Regions from separate parts of the Glutamicibacter sp. GQ173 genome, predicted to be linked through region 2. Evidence: predicted binding sites of a transcription regulator. Region 2 holds the regulator's gene; the other holds the start of a gene.
What was found. Region 2 encodes Rex, which represses fermentation and respiration genes when NADH is low (regulators of the CRP and FNR family bind a similar motif). Its sites were predicted from a motif close to CTTGTGAANNNNTTCACAAG; they were not measured.
Positions count from the first base shown of each region.

Region 1: a site for Rex is predicted at 3,574-3,593, ahead of AC6CHO_RS04410 (glyceraldehyde-3-phosphate dehydrogenase). Genes of this name have one in related genera too.

Region 1 is NZ_JCAXDT010000002.1:96,542-108,710, reverse strand. It holds gene AC6CHO_RS04425 (acyl-CoA dehydrogenase family protein) at 1-129, shown strand, start outside; gene def (peptide deformylase) at 154-726, shown strand; gene AC6CHO_RS04415 (winged helix DNA-binding domain-containing protein) at 739-1,785, opposite strand; gene AC6CHO_RS04410 (glyceraldehyde-3-phosphate dehydrogenase) at 1,953-3,410, opposite strand; RNA gene rnpB (RNase P RNA component class A) at 3,609-3,963, opposite strand; gene AC6CHO_RS04400 (YaaA family protein) at 4,066-4,899, shown strand; gene AC6CHO_RS04395 (VOC family protein) at 4,983-5,381, opposite strand; gene AC6CHO_RS04390 (Nif3-like dinuclear metal center hexameric protein) at 5,762-6,622, opposite strand; gene msrA (peptide-methionine (S)-S-oxide reductase MsrA) at 6,848-7,375, shown strand; gene cysK (cysteine synthase A) at 7,503-8,438, shown strand; gene epsC (serine O-acetyltransferase EpsC) at 8,582-9,166, shown strand; gene AC6CHO_RS04370 (dicarboxylate/amino acid:cation symporter) at 9,242-10,525, opposite strand; gene AC6CHO_RS04365 (ATP-binding cassette domain-containing protein) at 10,947-12,169, shown strand, end outside.
Region 2 is NZ_JCAXDT010000001.1:609,031-621,199, forward strand. It holds gene resB (cytochrome c biogenesis protein ResB) at 1-26, opposite strand, end outside; gene AC6CHO_RS02880 (cytochrome c biogenesis CcdA family protein) at 26-781, opposite strand; gene AC6CHO_RS02885 (TlpA family protein disulfide reductase) at 790-1,413, opposite strand; gene AC6CHO_RS02890 (histidine phosphatase family protein) at 1,418-2,080, opposite strand; gene AC6CHO_RS02895 (hypothetical protein) at 2,257-3,015, shown strand; gene AC6CHO_RS02900 (redox-sensing transcriptional repressor Rex) at 3,107-3,742, opposite strand; gene AC6CHO_RS02905 (glutaredoxin family protein) at 3,809-4,054, opposite strand; gene AC6CHO_RS02910 (HAD family hydrolase) at 4,117-4,923, shown strand; gene AC6CHO_RS02915 (30S ribosomal protein bS22) at 5,024-5,122, opposite strand; gene AC6CHO_RS02920 (helix-turn-helix domain-containing protein) at 5,262-5,486, opposite strand; gene gdhA (NADP-specific glutamate dehydrogenase) at 5,741-7,084, opposite strand; gene AC6CHO_RS02930 (ArsR/SmtB family transcription factor) at 7,273-7,710, opposite strand; gene AC6CHO_RS02935 (acetoin utilization protein AcuC) at 7,805-8,974, opposite strand; gene AC6CHO_RS02940 (TrkH family potassium uptake protein) at 9,182-10,615, shown strand; gene AC6CHO_RS02945 (potassium channel family protein) at 10,623-11,279, shown strand; gene proC (pyrroline-5-carboxylate reductase) at 11,364-12,169, opposite strand, start outside.

The sequences.
Region 1 (12,169 bases), on a different contig from region 2:
CAGATCCATGGTGGCTACGGCTACATCATGGAATACCCCATTGCCCAGTCATTCACCGCGGCCCGCCTGTTGACCATTTTTGGTGGCACAAGCGAGATCATGCGTGAAACTATTGGACGAGCACTTTAAGCACTTTTGAAAGGACCTGATCACGTGCCTATCCGGCAGATCACAGTTTACGGAGAACCTGTTCTACATCGTCGCGCGGTGGAAGTCACCGAGTTCGACGACGAACTTCGCCAGCTCGTTGCAGATATGCATGTGACCATGGACGAAGCACACGGCGTGGGACTGGCCGCTCCGCAGATTGGCATCGGTCTACGCCTTTTCACCTACGTCTATGCCGACCAGGACTCTGCTCCTGAGCGCGGTGTGATCATCAACCCCAAGCTGACCCTCTCCAAGGTTTCACAGGCGCCAGCTGATTTTGATGACGAGTCCGAAGGCTGCCTGTCCGTACCCGGGCTGAACTACCCGCTCAAGCGTGCCGAATACGCCAAGGTGGAGGGCTTTGATGAATTTGGCCAGCCGATCGCTTTTGAAGCCCACGACTGGTTCGCCCGCATCATGCAGCACGAATACGACCACCTTGATGGCTTTCTGTATGTAGACAAGCTGCAGCCGCGCTGGGATAAGCGATGGAAGAAAGCCAAGAAGGCGCTGGGCTGGGGCGTACCAGGGAACACCTGGCTGCCCGGGACCGATGAGGATCCTTTCGGCCATTAGCCTTCCGGCTGCCTATGCAGTATTCCTGAAGTCGATATACCGCTGATGTAGCGCCGCACCGAGAGCATCGGTCGGCGCTACATTTGCATTCCATAGGCCACGGGCCCTGCCTTGTTCAAGCCAGAAGGCGTTGAACATTCCATTCTTCCCTGGCGTGATCTGCTTCTGCATCGATTCATCGGCCATCAGGCTGCGATCGGCCCAGGAGAGATAGTACTCGTCAAAGGGTCCGAGCAAACGAGTGGGAAGGTGCGGGGCGCCTGATGATTCGCAGGCTTGATGCGCTGCTGAGCCCTGGACCACAAAAAAGTCCTCGCCGCGCTCGTTCTTTCCCACGCTGACCAGTTCCCGACCCAGTTCTGCGGCCGCCGTGCGGATGGTTGTCAGCGTTTGCCCGGCATACCAGGCGGCATCACGCAAGGTGGCAGGAGCATGGGAGCCCAGGTAGCGCAACAGCAATTCCTGTATCGGGCTATCGGGAACATGATGCTTGCTGATCCATTGCCCTGCGAGCACGAAGTCCTGGGCTGCCAACTTGGCGCCTTCCGGAATCGGGCCGAGGCAAATCAAGCCGTGCAGCACCAATGCGAGCAGCAAGTGCGTGCCACGCTGATTGCGCGTGCCGATTCCTTGTTGCTCCAGCTGCTCAAAAATCGCGGTCCTGCTGGCCTGCCCCGCTTCCGCCAGATAGGAGTGGATGATCCGGGCTGCTTGTTCAATGGCCGCAGGGTCAATCTGCAATTCTCGATGCCTGGCAGCAGCTGAACGCAAGGTGCGTTCCTTGGCCAGTTGCACCAGCCATTGTGCGTCTTGGGGCAGGCAGCAATGCAGGGTTCCGCGCATGGTCCATGAGCGCACGAGCAGGCCGTCATTAAAGAGCTGGTCGACCTGTGCCCTGCTTGGCATCGGATCAACGCGCTGGGCCAGCGCATAGCGACCAGCAATAAAGTCTTGCGACTGGGCAGCCATCAGGTGCCCGGCGGCTTCTAGCGTGGATCTGGCAGGCGCGGATAGCAATTGGCTGGCCATCCGGGCCGATAAGAGCCTTTCGCGTTCCATCTGCCTGCCTTCCGCCATGGTCCCTGGTACAGAGCGTAACAGCCAGGGGCGCTTGGCAGTGCCGGCGGGATCTTGCCGCGAGGATGCCACGGCTGGTTAAAAGACTTCGGGACCATGCACCTGCGCACTGTGCGCGGGCATGGTCCCGAGGTTATGGCGATACGGCCTTAGACGGTGACTGCTTCAGCCTTCAGGGCTGGAACTGCTACCGGATGGGTGCCGGCGATCGTTTCGATCACGCGCACCACCTGGCAGGAGTAGCCGAACTCGTTGTCGTACCAAACGTACACAACAGCGTTCTTGCCCGAGACGATGGTAGCCAGGCCGTCGACGATGCCGGCACGGCGCGAGCCGACGAAATCGGTGGAAACAACCTCAGGCGAGTCGATGTAGTCGATCTGCTTGTGCAGGTTCGAAGTCAGCGAAGTTTCGCGAAGGTAGGCGTTCAGCTCTTCCTTGGTGGTTTCGCTCTCCAGGTTCAGGTTCAAGATGGCCATGGAGACATCCGGGGTTGGTACGCGGATGGCGTTGCCGGTCAACTTGCCTTCGAACTCTGGCAGGGCCTTGGCCACAGCTTTGGCAGCACCGGTTTCGGTGATCACCATGTTCAGCGCAGCGGCGCGGCCGCGGCGTTCGCCCTTGTGGAAGTTGTCGATCAGGTTCTGGTCGTTGGTGAACGAGTGAACGGTCTCGACATGTCCGTGGCTCACGCCGAACTTGTCGTTCAGCGCCTTGAGCACTGGGGTGATCGCGTTGGTGGTGCACGAGGCAGCGGTAACGATCTTGTCCTCGGCGGTGATCCAGGAATCATTGATGCCGTGAACGATGTTCTTCAAGTCGCCCTTGCCCGGTGCGGTCAGCAGAACGCGGGCAACGCCCTTGGCCTGCAGGTGCTGGGACAGGCCGGCTTCATCGCGCCAGCGGCCGGTGTTGTCGACGACGATGGCGTTGTCGATGCCGTGCGCGGTGTAGTCGACGGTGGTCGGGTCATTCGAGTAGATGACCTTGATCAGGGTGCCGTTGGCGAGGATGGTGTTGTTCTCCTCGTCGACGGTGATCGATCCTTCGAAGCGGCCGTGGACCGAGTCGCGGCGCAGCAGCGAAGCGCGCTTGACGATGTCATCGTCCGAGCCCTTGCGGACCACGATGGCGCGAAGGCGCAGGCCGTAGCCCCCGCGTTCGATGAGGATGCGGGCGAGCAGGCGGCCAATGCGGCCGAAGCCGTAGAGGACGACGTCCTTTGGTTCTGCATCAGTGGCACCCGACTGGCCAACTTTGTCGCCAAGTTCGTTGCTCAGGAATGCGTTCAGGTCAACAGAGCCGGATTCCTTGAACTTCTTGTTCAAACGGCCAAGGTCAACGGATACCGATCCAACATTCAGCGTCTCGATCTCGTCGAGGATTGCTTTGGTTGCCTTCAGGCTTAGCTCTTCGCCATCAATGCGGCGTACTACGCGGTGCGCCTTGATGATGTCGATGGCGGACTGGTTGATCAGCTTGCGGCCATATACGGAGGGCACCACATTGTTCTTGCGGTACAGGCGTCCGATCAGTGGAATCATGGCCTCGGCGAGCTCTTCGCGCCCGCTCCATTCTTGCTGGGCAACGACAGACTGCTGGGTCACAGAAAATCCTTCCAATTCAGCCGACTCGCAGATCCATAAAGTCGGTTGGCACCGTGGGAAGCACCATTGCTTTTGCGGTGGTACGAGGTCTACAGGATCATCCTCGCAAGTACTAAGTACGCCTTCCATTCTAAACGGCGCAGAAAAATTCAGAGCACGGGGCACTGTGAAACTTCTCACCCGAATGTCTGGAGGGGATGAATGGGATGGCCGATACGCCGGGTTTTGTCGCGCCGAAGCGGGACGGTCATCTATCTACGACTGCCGTTGCCGGCAGCCTCTAGCGGTCCACCCGACTGCATGGGGCGAACAGCCCTCATAACGCAGTCTGTCTGACCTTGCTCCGAGTGGGGTTTACCGAGCCATTCCGGTCACCCGGAACGCTGGTGGTCTCTTACACCACCGTTTCACCCTTACCAGGAAGCCTGGCGGTCTATTTTCTGTGGCACTAGCCTGCGGGTTACCCCGAGTGGGCGTTACCCACCACCCTGTTCTGTGGAGCCCGGACGTTCCTCGGGGCAATAACTTGCCACGCGACCGTCTGGCCATCCCATTCGTTAACCATTCTAGCCCCGGCAGTTCGCCCCAGCTAACAGCAGCTGCGAGCCTTTCGACACAGGCGAAGTCAAATGCCGCCTGGCCAAAGGGTCAGGTCGTGCCGTTATTCATCAACAGGGATTCCTCGCTGTCCTCGGATAAGCTGGAAGGCGTGCTTATTTTGTTGCCACCTTCAGAAGGTAAAACCGCTCATGCTGAAGGTTCCCCGTTCGACCTGGCTGACCTCTCGTTTCCTGAACTGAGCGATGATCGCCATCAAGTGCTCGGAGCCTTGGCAGAGGTTTCTGCCCGGGCGGATGCCATGGACGTCTTGGGTGTTGGTGCTTCTTTGGCAAACGAAGTCGCTCGCAATATCAATTTGCACATAGAACCTGCCGCCAAAGCCCACGACATTTATTCTGGCGTGCTCTTTGAAGCGCTGGGCTATTCGACGCTCAGCCCTGAAGCGCAACGGCGCGCTGATCAGAGCATCGTCGTAATTTCCGCACTATGGGGTGCGGTGCGCTTTGCCGACCGCATTCCCCCATACCGGCTGTCCATGTCCGTGAAATTGGAGCCCCTGGGCAAGCTCGCCAGCTGGTGGAAAAAGCGGCTCGCCGCGATTCTCGATGAAGCCGCTGCAGACCAGTTGGTCGTTGACGCCCGCTCCAGCACTTATGCCGCCGCCTACAAGCCAAGTAACGGCAACAGCGTTGCCATCAATGTTTTCCAGTTGCGCAACGGCGTGCCGAAAGTCGTTTCCCATTTTGCCAAGCACACCCGCGGCGAAGTTGCCCGGTTCCTGGTTCAGCAAGAGACCGAGCCAGCGACTGCCAATGAGCTGGTCCAGCTGATTAGAACCAGGTGGGAGGCGTCCCTCGTTGAGGACAAGAAGGGACGAGCACTGAACATCTTGCTGCCCGAGGACCATCAGTTCACCACCGCCAAATAGCTCAGCGGACTCCGGCCGTTTCCTGAAGATTCCGCTGGGACGGCTACGCCCATCGTCGGCAAGGCGCAAAACCGCCGGGCCTTTTAGTTTTCACCTGAGGCCGGTGCTGCGACCAGCTCCACTTCGAAGCCGGCTTGATCCTCTAAATAGGCCGCGTAGTGATCGGGGCCTCCGGCATGCGGATGCTTATCCGCAAACATCATGGTGAATCCATGGTTCAGTGCATCAGCTGCAACGGTTTCAACTAGCTGTGCGCTCGGCAGGCTAAAAGCCAAGTGGTTCAACCCCGGCAAACGCCGATCATGAATTACATGCCGGACATCCGGCCCTGATTCCAAAATGATGTAATGGCTGCCGTGCTGATAGCTTATGCCGTTGTCCCATTGCGATTGGATGCGATAGCCAAGTCGCGTCAGCAGCCAGCCCAGCGATGCCGTACTGGTTGCTAAATCGTCGACCCAGATTTCCAAATGATGCAGCATGCCCCTGCCCAACCAAGTAGTCCGTCTAGTGGCTAATGATGCCACGCCATTAGGCCTGCGACCGGTACAACCAATCGATCGCCATCGCCGGGCAGTCAACCAGGGGGTTGATCCGCCGATGCCTTGGCGCCTAGCACTCAATACCGGTCAGTTAATCCAGGCTAACCGTTCTCATGCTTTGCACGATGCGAGTATTCGAAGTCTTCTGCCTGTGATTCACTGTCAAAAATTGGACTCACCGCTCCGCATTCCGGACAGAAGCCCTGACTCCCTCCCGGAAGTGAATCCAGGAGGGTATCCAGAAGCTTTGCTCGCGGCGATCTCAAGCCGTTTCTCATGAGGAGCAGCCAGACAATCAAGTTGACCGCTTTTATGCCCAACTATGGAGTCAGGACAAAGTCCCATGGATCGCTATTGACCTGTGAAATTTCAATCTCCACGGCATGCCCCAAATCATTGAGCACGTTCCCCAGGGCGCGGGCTCCCGCCGAGAGCCACACCCACTCGGAGGCAAAGTGCGATACATCGATGAGGTACGGGAACCCGCCATTGGCTGCTTCGCGTGCTTCGCTCGCCGGGTGGTGGCGCAAATCTGCCGTGACGTATACATCGGCTTGGTGTGAACGCACTGCGTCAAAGAGCGAATCGCCGGCGCCGCCGCATAGCGCGACTTTTCGAATAATCCCGGTACGGTCTCCGGCAACACGCACACCACCGGCCACAGCCGGCAGCACCGTGTAAACACGTTCCGCGAAATCCTCGAGCTTCATCGGCTTCTCCAAGAAGCCCACACGGCCCAAGCCTTCTTCAGGCAGGCCGTCCTTCGAATCGACCAGCGGCACGCAATCCTTAAGCCCAAAGGCATCGGCCAGCGCGTCGTTTACTCCCCCGATGGCGCTATCGGCATTTGTGTGCGCTGTCAGCAATGCGGTCCCAGTTTCGATGAGCCGATGTATAGCTTCGCCCTTGAAGCTCGTGCCAGCCACCTGGGTCACACCACGCAGGAGCAGCGGGTGGTGAGTAATCAGCAGATCGGCCCCACGCTCGATCGCATCTTCAATCACTTCCAGCGTTGGGTCCACTGCCATGACGACCTTCGAGACCGGCTGGCCGGTACGACCGGTTACCAGTCCTACGGCGTCCCAGTCCTCGGCCAGGGAATGTGGCCAAAGCTCTTCCACTGCCTCAAGGACATTACCCAAAGTAGTTGGCGCCGAGGATGTGGATTCCTCGGACTGCATCACTTCTTCATCGGTAACGGGCTTAAGCGCAGCAGCGTCCGGGTTTTGATTCTTCTTCCCCGGTTCTTGCGAGTTATTTGCCTTGCTCTGCATATCAACAACCCTACGCGTTGCCAGCAGGGTTGGAACAGAATGCAACGCCGCATCGTTATGAACTATGTGAGTATTCTCAGCCTTCAATCACCCCATCATTTCAGTCCATCACTGCAGCTCGAAGACACCAAGCTGACGACCTTCGTCCTGGCCGGCGGTTGCTTCTGGTGCCTGGATGCGGTTTACCAGCGCACGCGTGGCGTCCATGCAGTCATCTCCGGATACATCGGCGGGCACACCAGCAATCCGGACTATCGACAGGTCTGCTCCGGAACCACCGGCCACGCCGAGGGCGTTGCCGTCATCTTTGATCCACAGATCGTGCCCGCTGAAGTCATCTTGGACATGTTCTTCACCGTTCACGACCCAACTACGCTCAATCGCCAGGGCTACGACGTGGGCACCCAATATCGTTCGGCGATGTTCCCGCTCGATGATCAGCAGCGCGAGCAATTCATTGCGGCGAAGGACAAGTTTGCGTCCTTTTACACTAATCCGATCGTCACTACCATAGAAGAGTCCAAAGATTTCTACCCGGCAGAGCAAATACACCAGGATTATTACTCTGCGAACCAAGATGTCGGATATTGCCGCGTGATTATTGACCCGAAACTCGCAAAGGTCAGGAAATATTACGCTCAATGGCTAAATGAAGCCTAGCTTGACGAATCGACTACTAGGGTTGGATATGAACCTCCAAGGTGTCCGCGCTATTGAGCCGGCATCTGCAAGTAACTCGCCGCCAGCAATCGCGGCCGCAATGAGTCACGTAAGGACTGCATAGAAGATGGGCAAAATCTACAACAACGTCACCGAAGTTATCGGCCGCACCCCGCTGGTGAAGCTGAACCGACTTGATGAGGGCCTGGCCGGCAACATCGCCGTGAAGCTGGAATTCTACAACCCAGCCAACTCCGTCAAGGACCGCATCGGTGTAGCCATCGTTGACGCCGCCGAGAAGTCCGGGGCACTGAAGCCAGGCGGCACCATCGTTGAAGGCACTTCCGGCAACACCGGTATCGCCCTTGCCATGGTCGGCGCCGCCCGTGGCTACAAGGTCATCCTGACCATGCCAGAGACCATGTCCACCGAGCGCCGGGTCATGCTGCGTGCCTTCGGCGCAGAGATCGTGCTCACTCCGGGTGCCGACGGCATGCGCGGAGCAGTGGAGAAGGCCAAGGAAATCGTTGCGACTTCTGACAACGCCGTTTGGGCACAGCAGTTCGCCAACACCGCCAACCCGCAGATCCACTCGGACACCACCGGCCCAGAAATCTGGGACGATACCGAAGGCAAGATCGACGTCCTGGTCGCAGGCATCGGTACCGGTGGCACCATCACCGGCGCCGGACGCTTCCTGAAGGAAAAGAATCCGGACCTGAAGATTGTTGCTGTGGAGCCCAAGGATTCTCCAATCCTCAACGGCGGCAAGCCAGGCCCGCACAAGATCCAGGGCCTGGGCGCGAACTTCATCCCAGAGGTTCTGGACACCGAATTGTACGACGAAGTTCTTGATGCCAGCATCGAGGACTCGGTTTCCACCGCCCGCGCGCTGGGCGTCAAGGAAGGCATCCTCGGCGGCATCTCCGCTGGTGCGGCGGTATGGGGCGCACTGCAGATTGCTGCTCGTGAAGAATACGCAGGCAAGCAGATTGTTGCCATCATTCCAGACTTCGGTGAGCGCTACATTTCCACCCTGCTGTTTGATGACATCCGCGGCTAAATAAGTTTCGGCAAACTAGAATAAATCGGCGCGAGCCACCGTTGGGTCTAATGAGAGACCTAAATCGGTGCGGCTCGTGCCGATTTGCTGTGTGACGTCTTCGGATTCCAGCGCAGCGAACCGCAACCCCTAAGGTAGTTTCCATGAGTTTTTTCTCCCGGCTGCGTGAAGACCTGGCCACAGCTCGACAGCATGATCCTGCGGCGCGCAGTGATACCGAAAACTTTTTCGTGTATTCAGGGTTGCACGCCATCTGGATGCATCGGCTGGCCCACAAGATGTGGCAAAACCCGTCCCTGAGGTGGCCGGCACGCTTGCTGTCCCAGGCGACCCGTGCGCTCACCGGAATCGAGATCCACCCAGGCGCCACCATTGGCCGCCGCTTCTTCATCGACCACGGCATGGGCATCGTCATCGGCGAGACCGCTGAAATTGGCGAGGATGTCATGATTTACCACGGCGTCACCCTCGGCGGCCGATCTCTGGCCAAGGTCAAGCGCCACCCGACCATTGGCGACCGCGTTGTCATCGGCGCTGGCGCCAAAGTGCTCGGCCCAATCGTGATCGGTGCCGATTCGGCAATCGGCGCCAATGCCGTAGTCGTCAAGGATGCGCCAGAGGGCTCGATCGTCACCGGAATCCCTGCGCAGAATCGCCCGCGCAAGCCCGAGGAGCGCAAGCCCGCGGTTGACCCGGCAGAGTACATCGATCCAGCAATGTGGATCTAGCCCCACAGCAGGCAAACAAGTAATGGCCGATGTTCGCACCTAATGGTGCGAACATCGGCCATTGCGTTGCCAGCGCTACTCGCCTAGCTGGTGAGCTTTGTTCTGGCTGCCATCAGCCAGTTCAACGATTTCATCTTCGTCGCTTTGCGGCTGTGCCCCGAGCTTGCCCTTGGTCAGTTTCTGCATGATCATCGCTACGGCGCCATCACCGGTCACGTTGGTTGCGGTGCCGAAGCTATCCAAAGCAATGTAGGCGGCGAACATCAGGCCGACTTCCACTTCGCCGAAGCCGAGCATCTGCCCCAGCAGGCCCGCGGCGGCGGCAATCGCGCCGCCAGGAACGCCAGGGGCGGCAATCATCATGACGCCGAGCATCAAGATGAACGGGAAGTAGGCTCCGAAGTTGACGTCTCCACCGGTAAGCAGGAGAACCGCGATGGAGAAGCAGGTAATCTTCACCATCGAACCCGAAAGGTGGATGGTGGCGCACAGCGGAATGACGAACCCGGCTACTGCGTCGGATACACCGTTCTTTTTCGCCGAGGCCAGTGTGACCGGAATGGTCGCTGCCGACGACGAGGTGCCCAGAGCGGTGAAGTAGGCATCGCGCATGCCCCACAAAGCTGCCAATGGGTTGCGCTTGTTCATTGCACCAGCAATCGAGTACTGGACCAGCAGCACTACGAGGGTCAGGGCCAGGGAGACCACTGCGACGAGCAGGAACTTCGAGACGACGGTGATCGCGCTGCCGCTGGCTGAAAGGTCCAGGAAGATGCCGAAAATGAACAATGGCAGAGCTGGAACAACGATGCGGCGAATCACCATTTCGATGATGGTGCGGAATTCAACCACGCCACGGAAGAGCACCTTCGAGCGGAAGGCGGTCATGCCCAGGCCAAGGATGAAAGCCAAGACCAGGGCGGTCATTACATCCAAAGCTGGTGGCAAGACGATTTCGGTCGCCGAGTCCCCCGCGCTCTTGGCAACGGAGACGAATGGCTCGAAACCTGAGCCCGATCCCTCACCGATGGCTTCGAGCCCGCCGCCGGACAGCGACTGGGTAAATACCCAACGGCTCACGAAATAGGCAAGGAGTCCGGCGCACAGAGTGGATCCGTAGGCGATCGCCGCAGTGATGCCAAGCCACTTCCCTGCCCCTTTACCGAGTTCAGCGATGGCCGGGGCAACGAGGCCAAAAATGATCAGCGGAACCACGAAGCCCAGGAAACCCGAGAAAATCGAATTGTAGGTCAGGAACAAGCTTCCCAACCATACCGGCATTACCGGGCCCAGCAGGATGCCTAGGACGATGGCGACTAGCACCCAGCCAAGCAAGGGAATAGATTTCAGCAGCTTCATGAAGGTCCTTTTGATGGTTCGGGATCATGCGTCAGGTCGAGATGCCACTAATGTGTCGTAGCACACGCCTCGATAATGATAATGCGGCGAAGAGCAACCCGGAAATCTTGTGAATCACTAGGGAATTCCAAGGGTACCGCCTATTTTCGAAGATTCGCCACAAGATCTTTGCAATTCATTCGCAATGTTCGAACTTCATCGTCATCGCGTGTGCGCCGCAGAACAAATGAAGCAAAGGATCCACCCGGTTGCCGGCGCAGAATTAAGGAAAAATCCAAAATCTGCACAAGACTTCGATCCTCGCACCCTGACGGCGAGCGCAAACGCCGGGAGGCCAAGGGTCTTCACGAGCGGCAACGGTCATCAGGGTGTCGGTGAAGCCGGGTATCCGCCGGGCTTACCAGTTAGTAAAGTTGGCGTTATGAACCTGCATCCTGCCGACGCCCATGACATGATCCGAGTCCGTCAAGCCAGGGAAAATAACCTCAAAGGCATCGACGTTGATATTCCCAAGCGCCGGATTACCGCATTTACCGGTGTTTCAGGATCCGGAAAGTCCTCGCTGGTCTTCGGGACGATTGCCGCCGAGTCGCAGCGGCTGATCAACGAAACGTACACTTCCTTCATCCAGAACTTCATGCCGTCCATGCCGCGCCCCGATGTCGAGGTCCTGGAAAACTTGTCGGCGGCCATTGTGGTGGACCAGGAGCGAATGGGTTCTAATTCTCGCTCCACGGTCGGCACGGCGACCGATGCCTACTCGCTCTTGCGCGTGTTGTTCTCGCGCTACTCGTCACCGAGCGCCGGCGGAGCGGGAGCGTATTCGTTCAACCTTGGCCAGGGCGCCTGTCCGGTGTGCGAGGGGTTCGGCACGGAAGCCAGCATCGATCTGGATGAGCTCCTTGATTGGGATAAGACCCTGAATGAAGGGGCTATCAAGGCTCCGAACTTCACCCCGGGCGCTTGGCTGTGGCAAACCCTGACCGCTGGCACGCAAGTCGATCTTGATGTGAAGCTCAAGGACCTGTCCAAGCAGATGCTCGATCGGTTGCTCTATGCGGAGGACGGCAAGGTCAAGCTCAACGGTGCGAACATGAGCTATTCCGGGCTGATCACGCGCATCAAGTCCAACTACATTCTTTCCGGCCGTGAAATCAAGCAGGCTCATATCCGCGAGTGGATTGACCGCATTTCCACAACCGCACCGTGTGCTGCCTGCAATGGCTCCCGGCTGGGCGAAAAGGCCCGTGCTTCAAAAATCAACGGCTTGGGCATTGCCGACATGGCGGGCATGCAAGTTTCGGAATTAGCCGGAGAACTGGCGAGGATCCAGATTGCCGATGCTGCTCCGCTCCTCACGAATCTGGGCGCGGTCTTGACTTCGATGGTCGATCTGGGACTGGGCTATCTTTCACTGGATCGGCCTGCAGGCACGTTATCCGGCGGCGAGGCCCAACGCGTTAAGATGATCCGGCATCTTGGCAGTGCGCTGTCGGATGTTACCTATGTCTTTGACGAACCTACCGTGGGATTGCACCCCCATGACATCCAGCGAATGAACGTCCTCTTGGCCAACTTGCGAAACAAGGGAAATACCGTCCTCGTCGTTGAACACAAGCCTGAGGTCATCAGGATTGCCGACCA
Region 2 (12,169 bases):
TTGAGTTTCCGTTGTTGTTTCGCCATTAAATTGGCAACCTCACTTCATTGGCAAACCAGTTTTGCAGTTCTGAAACCCATGTTCCCCATAGCCCGGTCACCATGACCAGGCCCAGGGCAATGAGCAGAGCGCCGCCAAAACGCATGATGAAAACCTGGTGCTTCCGGAAAAACGCCAAGGCCTGCATTCCGCGCTGCAGTCCCAGCGCAATAAGGATGAAGGGCAAGCCCAGCCCGAGGCAATAAAACACCGTGAGCAGAGTCCCCCGGGCGACGTTGGCATCGGAACCGGTGGACATGATCAACACGGCGCTCAGGGTTGGCCCGATGCACGGAGCCCAACCCAAGCCAAAGGTCAGGCCAAGGACAGGGGCGCCCCATAAACCGGCAGGTGGTTTCTTGTGGATCTTTCGATCACGCTGCATCCAGGAGAATCCGCCCATGAAGACGATGCCCATGAAAACAACGACAATTCCCAAAGCTTGGGTGACCCATGAACCGTTGAACCTCAGCCACGCGGTTGCTTGGCTGAAGAGAACCCCAGCGGCAATGAAGACAACAGAGAACCCCAGGACAAAGAGCAAGATGCCCAGAATTACTCGTCCACGGCGATGATCTTTCAGATCTGCGCCGGTCAAGCCGGTGACGTACCCAAGGTAACCGGGAACCAACGGCAGAACACAGGGAGAGAGGAAGGAAACCAATCCCGCCAACATGGCCACGGGCGCGGCAAGCAGTAAAGACCCGTCCAGGACGATGTCAGCAAATGGGTTTGAGGTCACCGCCTGGATCACAGCTCTTCGGTCAAGGCGGTGTCAATCAGCGACTTCAAGGTGCTCGGGTCGACGGCGCCGATAACTCGGGCGCGGACGCGTCCCTTGCGATCGAGCACCAGAGTCGAGGGCACGGCCTGAAGCGGCACATACTTGGTCATCGCCAGCTGCACGTCGCCGTTGGTGTCCTGAATGGATTCGTACGGCAGGTCAAAGGTACGCTCGAACGCCTTCGCGGCTTCTGCTTCGTCGCGAACGTTAACACCGATGAATTCAACCTTGTCGCCAAAGTTATTGGCGAGCTTTTTCAAGTCTGGTGCCTCGATGCGGCATGGTGCGCAGGCGGCGTACCAGAAGTTCATCACCACTGGCTTGCCCTGCCACTGGCTGAAATCAACGTCGGTGCCGTGGTAGGTCTTTGACTTGATTTCCACGGGTTCGCTGCGTTGGGAAACTTCGTATTCCTGTACGGCTCCGTCGCCAGCGATGTAGTTTTTCCCATCACCGCTATTGGCTTGGGCGGTCAAGGAATCCTCCTTGCCGCTGCAAGCCGCCAAGGGAACAATGGCGGCAGCTACCATCAGCGAACGCAACATCGTGCGACGGCTCAGATTGCGAGGATTAGGCACAGGATCAGTCATTTCCTTAGGCTCCCGGGATATTTGCGGCACCGGCCAACAGCTCGGGGCATGGTTCGGTGTATCGCACGGAGACTAATTCGTCCCCTTCAAAATCAAAGCTGGTGATGGATGCCAGGGTGCATTCCCGCTGGCGAGGGTCATGCCACAGGGGCTTCTTCTCAGCTTCGCGGCGGGTTACCCAGATAGGCAGCTGGTGGCTGACGATAATGACTTCGGCGCCTTCGCCGTGTTCGGCAACAGCCGCCCGACGGTGGTCATCCATGGCTTCGCGCATGCGCTGCACCTGCTCCGCATAAGGCTCGCCCCATGAAGGCTTCAGCGGGTTGACCAGCAGCGGCCAGTACTTCGGCTGGCGGAGGTGGTCTGCGACCTTGGACAGGCCCTGGAGCTTATTGCCCGCTTCGATGACACGATCTTCAGTATGAATCGGAAGGTCCAGGGCACGGCTTGTCGGTGCAGCGGTCTGCTGCGCACGGATCAGCGGAGAGGCTACAAGCCGGACCACATTGGCCCCGTCGGCTTGGCGCTGCGCGAAGAATTCGCCAGCAGCATCAGCCATCTTGAAACCGAGATCCGAAAGCCCGAAACCGGGGATCCGTCCGTAGAGAATACGGTCAGGGTTGAAAACTTCCCCGTGGCGCAACAAATGGACGGTCGATAAAGGCATGCTTCCAGTGTCTCAAAAATTCAGTTCGAAATAGACATATTGTGTCCACCGTCAACTATTCACAGCGCATGCATGGGATTCCCATATGGAAAAACCATCCTTTCGGAGGGCTCGCTCACAAAGTTGTCCCACTAGGCTTGGGTATAAAGGCAAGACGAACCAAAGGACGATGAACCATGAGCAACTACGATCCGAATCAACCGGGCCAACCATACAACCCGGAATCTGGGGCTCAGAGCCCGAATCCGAACCCATATGGCGAAAACCCCTACACGCAGCCGCAGCCGCAGTACGGGCAGAACCCCTACGGCCAGTCCCCCGTGGCACCTGGTTTCAACCAATACCCGGACCAGGGCGGCTATGCCGCCGTGCAGCCACCAGCTGAGCGGCCGAAGACCCTGCAGATTTCATTCCTGCTAATTCTGCTCTCAGGCATCGTCGGGGCAATTTCCAGCTGGATGATTTCCACCTCCAACATGTTTGGCAACATGGTTTCTTCCCAGTGGTCGATGGTTGAGCAAGAATTGCAGACCCAGATGCAGTCGACTCCTGAGATGGCCCAGGATCCCACCTTGCAGCAGATGATGAGCAGCCCAGAAGCGTTCATTTCCCAGGCCAACACCATGATGACCAGCTTTGCCCTGGTGGGTGCGGTCATTTCGGTGATTTTGTACTTCCTCGTCGGATTCTTTGTTGGCCGTGGTGTTGGCGCCATGCGCATCATCGCCACCATCTTGGCAGCCTTGTCCTTGTTGGGCCTGTTCACGTCCGTGCCAATGATCAGCATGTTTGCCGATAGCCAGGCCGGGGCCTTGAACGCCGTGTACATTATCGGCATCCTCCTCGGCATCGCTGGCGTGGTCTTCGCGTGGTTGCGTCCTTCATCGGAATACATCGCGCAGCGCCGCATGGCGCGTCGAGCAGGCTACCGGTAAACGGAAGCTCAGCCCGAGCCGTTAAGCAGCAAGCGGTGCCATTTCGTCAGCTTTGACGAAATGGCACCGCTTTTTGCGTACCGCCGCGGTCCTAGCCTTGGACCGCCAAGTAGGCCAAAATCTGGAGTTCCGTAGAAAGGTCGACCCTGCGCAGGTTCATGCCGGCTGGAACTTTTAATGGCTTCGGCGCAAATGAAAGTACCGAGCGCACAGATAATTCAGCAAGCGCATAGACCAGGTCTTGGGCAGCGTCGCCGGGCACTGCGAGAACGACGATGTTGATTTCTTCACGGTCTATGACTGAGGCAAGGTCGCTAATGGATTCCACCCGCAGCTCACCGACTGGCTCGCCAATGAGTGCAGGATCAACATCAAAAATGGCCTTGACGTTGAAACCTCGCGAAGTGAATCCTGCATACCCGCTCAAGGCCCGGCCAAGGTTACCGGCGCCGACAATGGCGACTTTCCAGTCCTGGTTCAGCCCAAGGGTCCTGCTGATGTGCTCTGCCAGCTCGCGTACGACGTAGCCGACGCCACGAGTTCCGTAGGATCCAAGCCAGGAAAGGTCTTTGCGCAGGATCGAGGGGTTCACGCCCGCTTCCTTGGCCAGCACCCCGGAGCTGGTTCGTTCCAGCCCTTGGGCTTCCAGCGCATTCAGTGCCCGTAAATACTGTGTGAGTCGCGCCAATGTGGCTTCAGGCAGGACACGAGCTTCAAGCTCAGACATCTTTGTACTCCTGCACTTTCCAATGGGCTAATCGAGCACAATGCGTAGTCAGCTTTGCCACCGCGGCTAGTTGCTGAGCAGACGCTCTAGCCGTTGCGGGTCGATAGTCCAGAAGTCTTTGACCTGCCCATCGATAAATAGCACCGGTACTTCCTCGTGGTGCCTGGACAGAAGTTCTGGGTGCTCGTCAATGTCAAGTTCAGAAAATTCCATGTTCAAGCGGCTCGTTACCTCAGCAACTGTTGCTCGTGCCGCGTGGCAAAGATGGCAGTCTTTACGAACCAACAGCTGAATCTGATGCAATGTACTCACCTGACTATAATCTCACGAGCCGTAACCGCGCTTGAACTTTACGATGAAATAAACTGGATCAAATGCCTTCCACCGATAACGCCTCCGCTCGCACCGAAGCCCAAGTTCCTGGAACTGTTGCCGCATTTTTTGATGTGGATAACACCTTGGTTCGTGGTGCCTCGCTGTATTTGCTGGCCCGCAAGCTCCGTGAGCATCGCTTCTTCCAGCTTCGTGAGATCCTCTGGTTCGCGTTGAAGCAATTGCGCTTCGCCGCACGCGGCGAGCATCTGGGAGACATCCATCAGATTCGTGACCGAGCGCTGATGATGGTTCGCGGCATCCCCGTGGCCGAGATTGAACAAATCGGCAACGAGATTTATGACGAATACATCGAGCCGAAGTTGTGGTCGGGCACGGTGGCGATTGCCCGCCAGCATTTGCGCGTCGGCCGTGAAGTTTGGCTGGTCACCGCTACTCCCCTGGAAGTGGCGAATGTCATTGCAGATCGCCTCGAACTTTCCGGCGCATTGGGCACTGTCGTGGAGAGCCGCGATGGTTTGTATACCGGAGCTCTGGCCAGCCCGATCTTGCATGCGGCCGAAAAGGCGCAGGCTGTCAGGTCCCTGGCCAAGGCGCGTGGCATCTCGCTGTCGCGTTCTTGGGCGTACTCGGATTCCTATAACGACGTGCCACTGCTGGAAGCTGTAGGGCATCCCGTCTGCATCAATCCCGATGCCCGGTTGCGCGCCTATGCCAAGCGTCGCGGCTGGCAGGTCTATGACTTCCGCACCGGTCAGCGGGCGGCGAAGTTCGGTCTGCGCGCCGCTGGCGTGCTCGGTGCCTTGTGGGCTGCAAGGCGCTCAATTCTGCGTCGTTCCGGCTCGTAGCGGGCCTTGGAACCTTTTGGATAAAGCAATCGCCACCGTTTGCAGGTGACCTGCGAATCGGTGGCGATGATTGCCTAGCGGCAAAATGCTCGAAGTAGATTTACTTCTTATTGCGACGCTGGTGGCGAGTCTTACGAAGCAATTTACGGTGCTTCTTCTTGGACATACGCTTGCGGCGCTTCTTGATAACAGAGCCCATAGTGGTTCCTCACAAACTAATTAAATGCGTCAACCTAAAGCATCTGCTTGCAAGCAAGCAAAAAGACAAGGTTGACCGGACGTTAAACGTTCCTTAATAGATTACCCGCTTTTCGGCCATGCTCTGACCATCGCGCGGACTATCGACCGTAAGAACCGGTACCGTGCTGCGGATCAATAGCCGCAGCACTGAGGTAGGATTCCACAGCGTTCTCTGGAACGCGATAGGAGCGGCCGAACTGAACGGCAGGCAGATCGCCTGCGTGAATCAGCCGATAAACCGTCATTTTGGAAACGCGCATCATGTCAGCCACTTCGGCCACCGTCATGAAACGGGCTCCTGCAAAATTCTGTTTATCCGTCATGCGGGATATTCTCCTGACGCTGATCTCTATTTCGTCGCGTTACTAGCGAAGGTGAACTTACACGACTTTGGATCAACATCGGCGATCTGGTTCACGTTCGCTTTGTCCTAGTCTAATCGCACTTTAGTAACTTTTGCATCACGAAACACTTCAGGACTCTTCAGAATCAAAATTTTGTTGCCTAAACGAGACAATCCGCACGGCAAGTCCCAGCTCAACGAGGTATGCCGTGCGGATCGCAACAAACCGTTTTCTTAGATCACACCCTGCGCAAGCATGGCATCGGCAACCTTCACGAATCCGGCGATGTTTGCGCCAGCTACGTAATTGCCGGGAATTCCGTATTCATCGGCGGTGGCGGCACAGCTGTCGTGAATACCGACCATGATTTCGCTGAGTCGGCGTTCGGTGTGTTCGAAGCTCCACGAATCACGGCTGGCATTCTGCTGCATCTCCAACGCGGAGGTGGCCACGCCACCGGCGTTGGCGGCCTTGCCTGGGCCAAAGAGCACGCCGGCACCCTGGAAGATGGCGGTGGCTTCGGCCGTGGTCGGCATGTTCGCGCCTTCTGCAACGGCGATGGTGCCAGCGGCGACCATCTTCTTGGCCGCTGCTTCGCCGAGCTCGTTCTGGGTGGCGCATGGCAACGCCACGGTGCCCGCTACGTCCCATACGCTGCCTCCAGCAACGTACGTGACGTTGCTGGTGCCGCGACGCTGCGCGTATTCAGAAATACGTCCTCGCTCGACTTCCTTGATCTGGCGCAGCAGTTCAAGATCAATGCCGCCTTCATCAAGGATGAAGCCGGCAGAATCTGATGCGGTGACAACTGTGGCGCCGAGGTCCTGGGCCTTCTCGATGGCATGGATGGCAACATTGCCCGAGCCCGAAACGACCACGCGCTGGCCGTCGAAGGACTGCCCGCGAGTCTTGAGCATCTCTTCGGTGAAGATTACAGCTCCATAGCCGGTGGCTTCTGGACGAACCAATGATCCGCCCCAGCTCAGTCCCTTGCCGGTCAAGACCCCTGATTCGTAGCGGTTGGTGATGCGCTTGTACTGGCCGAAGAGGTAGCCGATCTCTCGGCCGCCCACGCCAATGTCACCGGCAGGCACGTCGGTGTATTCGCCGATGTGGCGGTACAGCTCAGTCATGAAGGACTGGCAGAAGCGCATGACTTCGCCATCGGACTTGCCGCGTGGGTCGAAGTCCGAACCGCCCTTGCCGCCGCCGATTGGCATGCCGGTCAGGGAGTTCTTGAAAATCTGTTCAAAGCCAAGGAACTTGACGATGCCCAGGTAGACCGAAGGGTGGAAACGCAGACCGCCCTTGTATGGGCCCAGCGCGGAGTTGAATTCAACTCGGAAGCCGCGGTTGATCTGAACTCGGTTCTGGTCGTCAACCCAAGGCACACGGAAAATAATCTGTCGCTCGGGTTCGCACAAGCGCTGCAGAATGGCGGCCTCGGCGTATTCAGGGTGCTTGAGCGAAACCGCTTCAAGGCTTTCAAATACTTCCGTGACGGCCTGGTGGAATTCTGCTTCACCGGGATTGCGTCGGAAGACTTCGTCGCGAATCGAAGCTAAGTGCTTGTCCAAGTTTCTCTCCTCATCTTGGGACAGGAACAAGCGCCTGAGGTACCTCACACATGGCGTCACTGCCCCGTTCATGAGAATCCCACGCTGAGCACCGTGAGGAAAAATCCTCGGTTATAAATCGGAAACATGGCCGTAACGTGAATCACTTGCCACGCTGCCGGCAGCGCCAGAACAGTTAGAAGGATCAGCTAGCGACGGCGCCCAAAACGAGGGAGCCGTTCCAGGAATTCCTGGGCTCGACCGGTGACTTGTTCCAATCCGCGCCCGACGCTGCGGCCAATCTGCTGAGCTGTTGGATTCGCTGCAGTCGCAAGCTGCGAATTCGCTTGATTGCCAACCAGCTGCTCTTCGGCTTCAGGAACGGGCACCAAGTCGGCGCACCAATGCACTAAGTCCTCCAGCGCAGAAGTATCAATACTGTAGATACGACGTTGGCCAGCAGCGGCCATGCTGACCAGCTGCGCCTCGCGCAATACCTTCAGGTGCTTGGACACCGTTGGCTGGGAAATCTCCAGCTCGGTGACCAGCGCGCCCACGGCTTTTGGCTCATTTTTGAGCGCTTCAATTATCTTGCGACGGGTTGGCTCTGCCAACGCCGAAAAAACTTCATCAATTGCCACATACATAACCCTAACGGCATATGATCAAATGGTCATTGATTTGGCCATCCATTCCGCTACGAAATTCCAGGATCGAATGCTTGCGACCAAGTCATCCTGGCTAGTCAAACCACGGATCGAGACCATAGAGCGGGAAGATTTCCTTGCGCGTCGCAATAATCGTGCGGTCCACGGGGTCAGCAGGGTCGTATCCGACTTCCCAGTTTCTCCACCACAACTGCGCGTCGTCACCCATGAGATAGGGCACCGCGCGCCCGTAGCGTTCAAGAACGTGCCTGCGGAATATCTCAGGCACATACGTGCGCAGCGGAACCGGCTTGCCGGCAACGATGGCGGTCAAATGGGTCCAGGTTCTTGGCACCACAGCAGTGATGTTATATCCACCGCCGCCGGTCGCCAGCCAGCGCCCCTCGCAGACATCGTCTGCAAGCTGCGCAATATCCAAGGCCGCTTGGCGCTGCGCGTCAACCGAAAGCTTCAAGTTGGTCATGTCATCATCTCGATGGGCGTCACACCCATGCTGGGACACAATGATTTCTGGCTTGAAGGCATGTATCAGCTGCGGAACGATTGCGTGGAAGGCGCGCATCCAACCTGAATCCCCGGTCATTGCAGGCAAAGCCACATTCACGGCGCTGCCCTGGGCTTGCTCACCACCAATGTCATTGGCGAACCCAGTGCCAGGGAATAGGGACAGCCCTGACTCGTGCAACGAAATTGTCAGGACCCGTTCATCATCCCAAAAGATGGATTCTGTGCCGTCGCCGTGGTGGGCATCGACATCGATGTAGGCCACTCGCTGCGCGCCTTGATCAAGCATTCGCTGGATCGCGGCTGCCGCGTCGTTGTAAATGCAGAATCCGCTCGCCTTGTTCTTGGAGGCATGGTGCATGCCTCCAGCGAAATTCACCGCACGCACCGTGTCCTGGTCCATGATCGCTTGGGCCGCGATAACGGATCCGCCGACGATGCGCGCAGCGGCATCGTGCATTCCGGCAAAGACCGGATCATCTTCGGTGCCTAGCCCGAATTCTTCGGCTATCAGCGATGGGTCGTCGCTTACGCGCCGGACCTGATCAATGTATCCCTGGTCGTGAACCGTGCGGATCACCGTATCGCCGGCAATCTCGGGCGCATGAATCTTAACGTTGTCTGCGTCCAGCACCTGGAGCTCTTCGCTGAGCCGATAGGTCAGTTCGAGCCTGAGCGGGTGCATGGGATGCCAGTCGCTGAATTTGTACTTCAGGTACTGTTCATCCCACATGACCATGGTTGGCCGAGGGGCCTGTTGCGGATCTAACACTTTTTCAGGCTACCCGATGGTGATCCAACTCATGAATATATGGCGCTTTGGGCGACCCCGCCATTCTTTAGGCCCGCAAGGCAAGCGTTTAGCGCAGGAAACGCGTAAATTACTAGAAGGACTTCAACTTCCACTCTCGTTATCCACCTGTCCCTAAGAAACAGCGAGTTACAGATGAGCACTGCCAGTGATCTGGGCCCTCGGTCCCGGGCAGCTGAACTGCGCGAACAGCATCGCAAAAGATGGCTAATGTTCCGCATGTCGATTGCCGACTTCACCGTGCGCTCCCCCGCACGCTTGACCCTCGGCGTCTTCGTCCTGGCCATCACCGTCTTCACCTCGCTGCTGGCTGCGCCTTTTTCCTCGTCGGCTGGAGAGGCCACACCGCTGCATGATGCGCTGTTTACCGCTGTTTCAGCAGTCTGCGTCACTGGCCTGACTACGGTCTCCACCGCCGTGCATTGGTCTTTCCTGGGCCAGCTGATCATGCTCATTGCCGCCTTCATGGGCGGCTTGGGCATCCTGACGTTGGCATCAATCATGTCCCTCGCGGTGTCGCGCAAGCTGGGCGTCAGGGCAAAACTCATGGCTCAAAAGTCCATGGACAGTTCCGGCGCCTCAGCGCTGGGCGAGGTCAGCTCACTGCTGCGCATTGTCATCTTGACCGCCATTAGCCTGCAGGGACTTATCGCGCTGTTCTTGATTCCGCGTTTCTACATTTTGGGCGAAAGCGTCCTTTCGTCGATTTGGCATGGCATCTTCTATGCGGTTTCAGCCTTTAATAACGCTGGCTTCACTCCGCACTCCGATGGACTGGTTCCCTACGAGACCGACCTGTGGATCTTAACCCCGCTGATGGGCGGAGTTTTTGCCGGATCCCTGGGCTTCCCTGTGATCATGGTCCTGCTGGCTCACAAGTTCAATATCAAAAAGTGGAATCTGCATACCAAGCTGACCTTGTTGGTCACCACAATCCTGCTCTTCGCTGGTGCGTTCCTATGGCTTATCTTTGAGTGGTCCAACCCTCGGACTCTTGGCGAGATGTCCGTGAGCGACAAGGTCATACACGCTTTATTTGCTTCGACCATGACACGTTCGGGCGGATTCAACCTGGTTGATCAGAACGACATCCATCAAGTCACGGTGCTATTGACCGATGCCTTGATGTTTGCCGGTGGCGGTTCCGCTTCCACGGCAGGCGGCATCAAGGTCACAACCATCGCCGTGATGTTCTTGGCAATTATGGCCGAGGTCCGAGGCGATACCGAGGTGAGGGCCTTTGGCCGCCAGATCCCGCAGGGCACCATGCGCGTGGCAATCTCCGTGGTTGCCATGGGTGGTTCCCTGGTGATGGTGGCAACTGGTGCCCTGGTCACCATCGACGAGTCCGTTGGTTTTTCCCGGGCCCTTTTTGAATCGATTTCGGCTTTCGCTACTGTCGGTTTGAGTACCGGTGTTTCCCAAGAAATGCCGCCAGCAGGAAAATACGTCCTCAGTGTTTTGATGTTTGCCGGACGTATCGGCAGCATCACCCTGGCCAGCGCACTGACCATGCGCCACCGCAATTCACTATTCAAGCTTCCGGAAGAAAGGCCGCTCATTGGCTGACAAGAATATGGACCACAATGCCCCAGTCCTCGTAATTGGCCTGGGCCGTTTCGGTGCGTCCGTTGCCGAGACACTGGTCAAGCAGGGCCGAGAAGTCTTGGCGATCGAACGCAGTCCCGAATTGGTTCAGCAGTGGGCCAGCACTTTGACGCACGTGGTGGCCGCCGACGCCACGAACATTGACGCTTTGCGCCAACTCGGCGCCCAGGAATTTTCTTCTGCCGTCGTTGGTGTTGGCACGTCCATCGAATCCTCCGTGCTGATCACGGTGAATTTGGTGGACCTCGGCATTGAACACTTGTGGGTCAAGGCAATTACTCCTTCACACGGCAAGATCTTGACCCGTATTGGAGCCAACCACGTAATCTACCCAGAGGCTGACGCCGGTGTCCGTGCCGCGCACCTTGTGGGCGGACGAATGCTGGACTTCATCGAATTCGATGATGGCTTTGCCATCGTCAAAATGTATCCGCCTAAGGAAACCCAGGGCTTTACCCTTGCCCAGTCGCAGGTGCGCTCAAAGTATGGCGTGACCATCGTTGGCGTGAAATCGCCAGGTGAGGACTTCACCTATGCAGTCCCCGATACCATCGTGACGCGCAGAGACGTGCTAATCGTCTCGGGCCATGTGGATCTTCTTGAACGTTTCGCCGCTCGGCCATAGTTTCTGTACTGAAAACGCTCGTGGTCGGCACCCATCATTGATAGGTGCCGACCACGATTTATTTATTGGTGTTGCTGCTGGCGCCTAGCCGAGTTCTTCGCTGAGCTGTGCTGCACGGGCCGCTGCGGCCTGCGTACCAGCGGCGATGATCTTCGGAATGCCCTGCTCGTCAAAGGTCTTGATGGCCTGCTCTGTGGTGCCCTTGGGGCTGGTAACGGCCTTGCGCAACTCTCCCGGGATGGCCTGCGGGTCTGAAAGCATCTTTCCGGCGCCTGCGACGGTGGCACGCGCCAGGTCGATGGAGAGCTTTTCGTCCAGCCCCATAGCCACTCCGGCATTGGCCATGGCCTCGGCCAGGTAGAAGGCATAGGCTGGGCCCGAACCGGAGATCGCCGACAGGGCGTTCTGCTGCGCTTCATCAATGACATGCACGTCGCCGGATCCCGACAGCAGCTCGGTCACCAGGCGGGTCTGTTCTTCGCTGACGCTCAGTGCCGGGCTCAAGCCGACAACGCCGGCACCGACCATCAATGGAGTATTGGGCATGGAGCGGATGACCGGCTGATTAGCTGGCAGGTGCGCCTGCATGCTTTCCAGCGTGATTGCGGCGGCGACGGAAACGACAACCTTGTCCGGGGTCAATGCTCCCGAGATCTCTTCGCACAGGTCGGTGATGCCCACTGGCTTCACGCCAAGGAAAATGACATCCGTGTCGGCGGCGGCCTTGGCATTGGCCTCCGCGTCTTGTTCGCTGACTAAGACGTTGATTCCAAGTGCGCGAAGTTCTGGCGCGCGCTGGTCGCTGCGCACAGTGGCGGTAATCAGCTTGGGGTCATGGCCCGAAGCGATGATGCCTCGCAGGATGGCACCGTTCATCGAGCCAGCGCCGA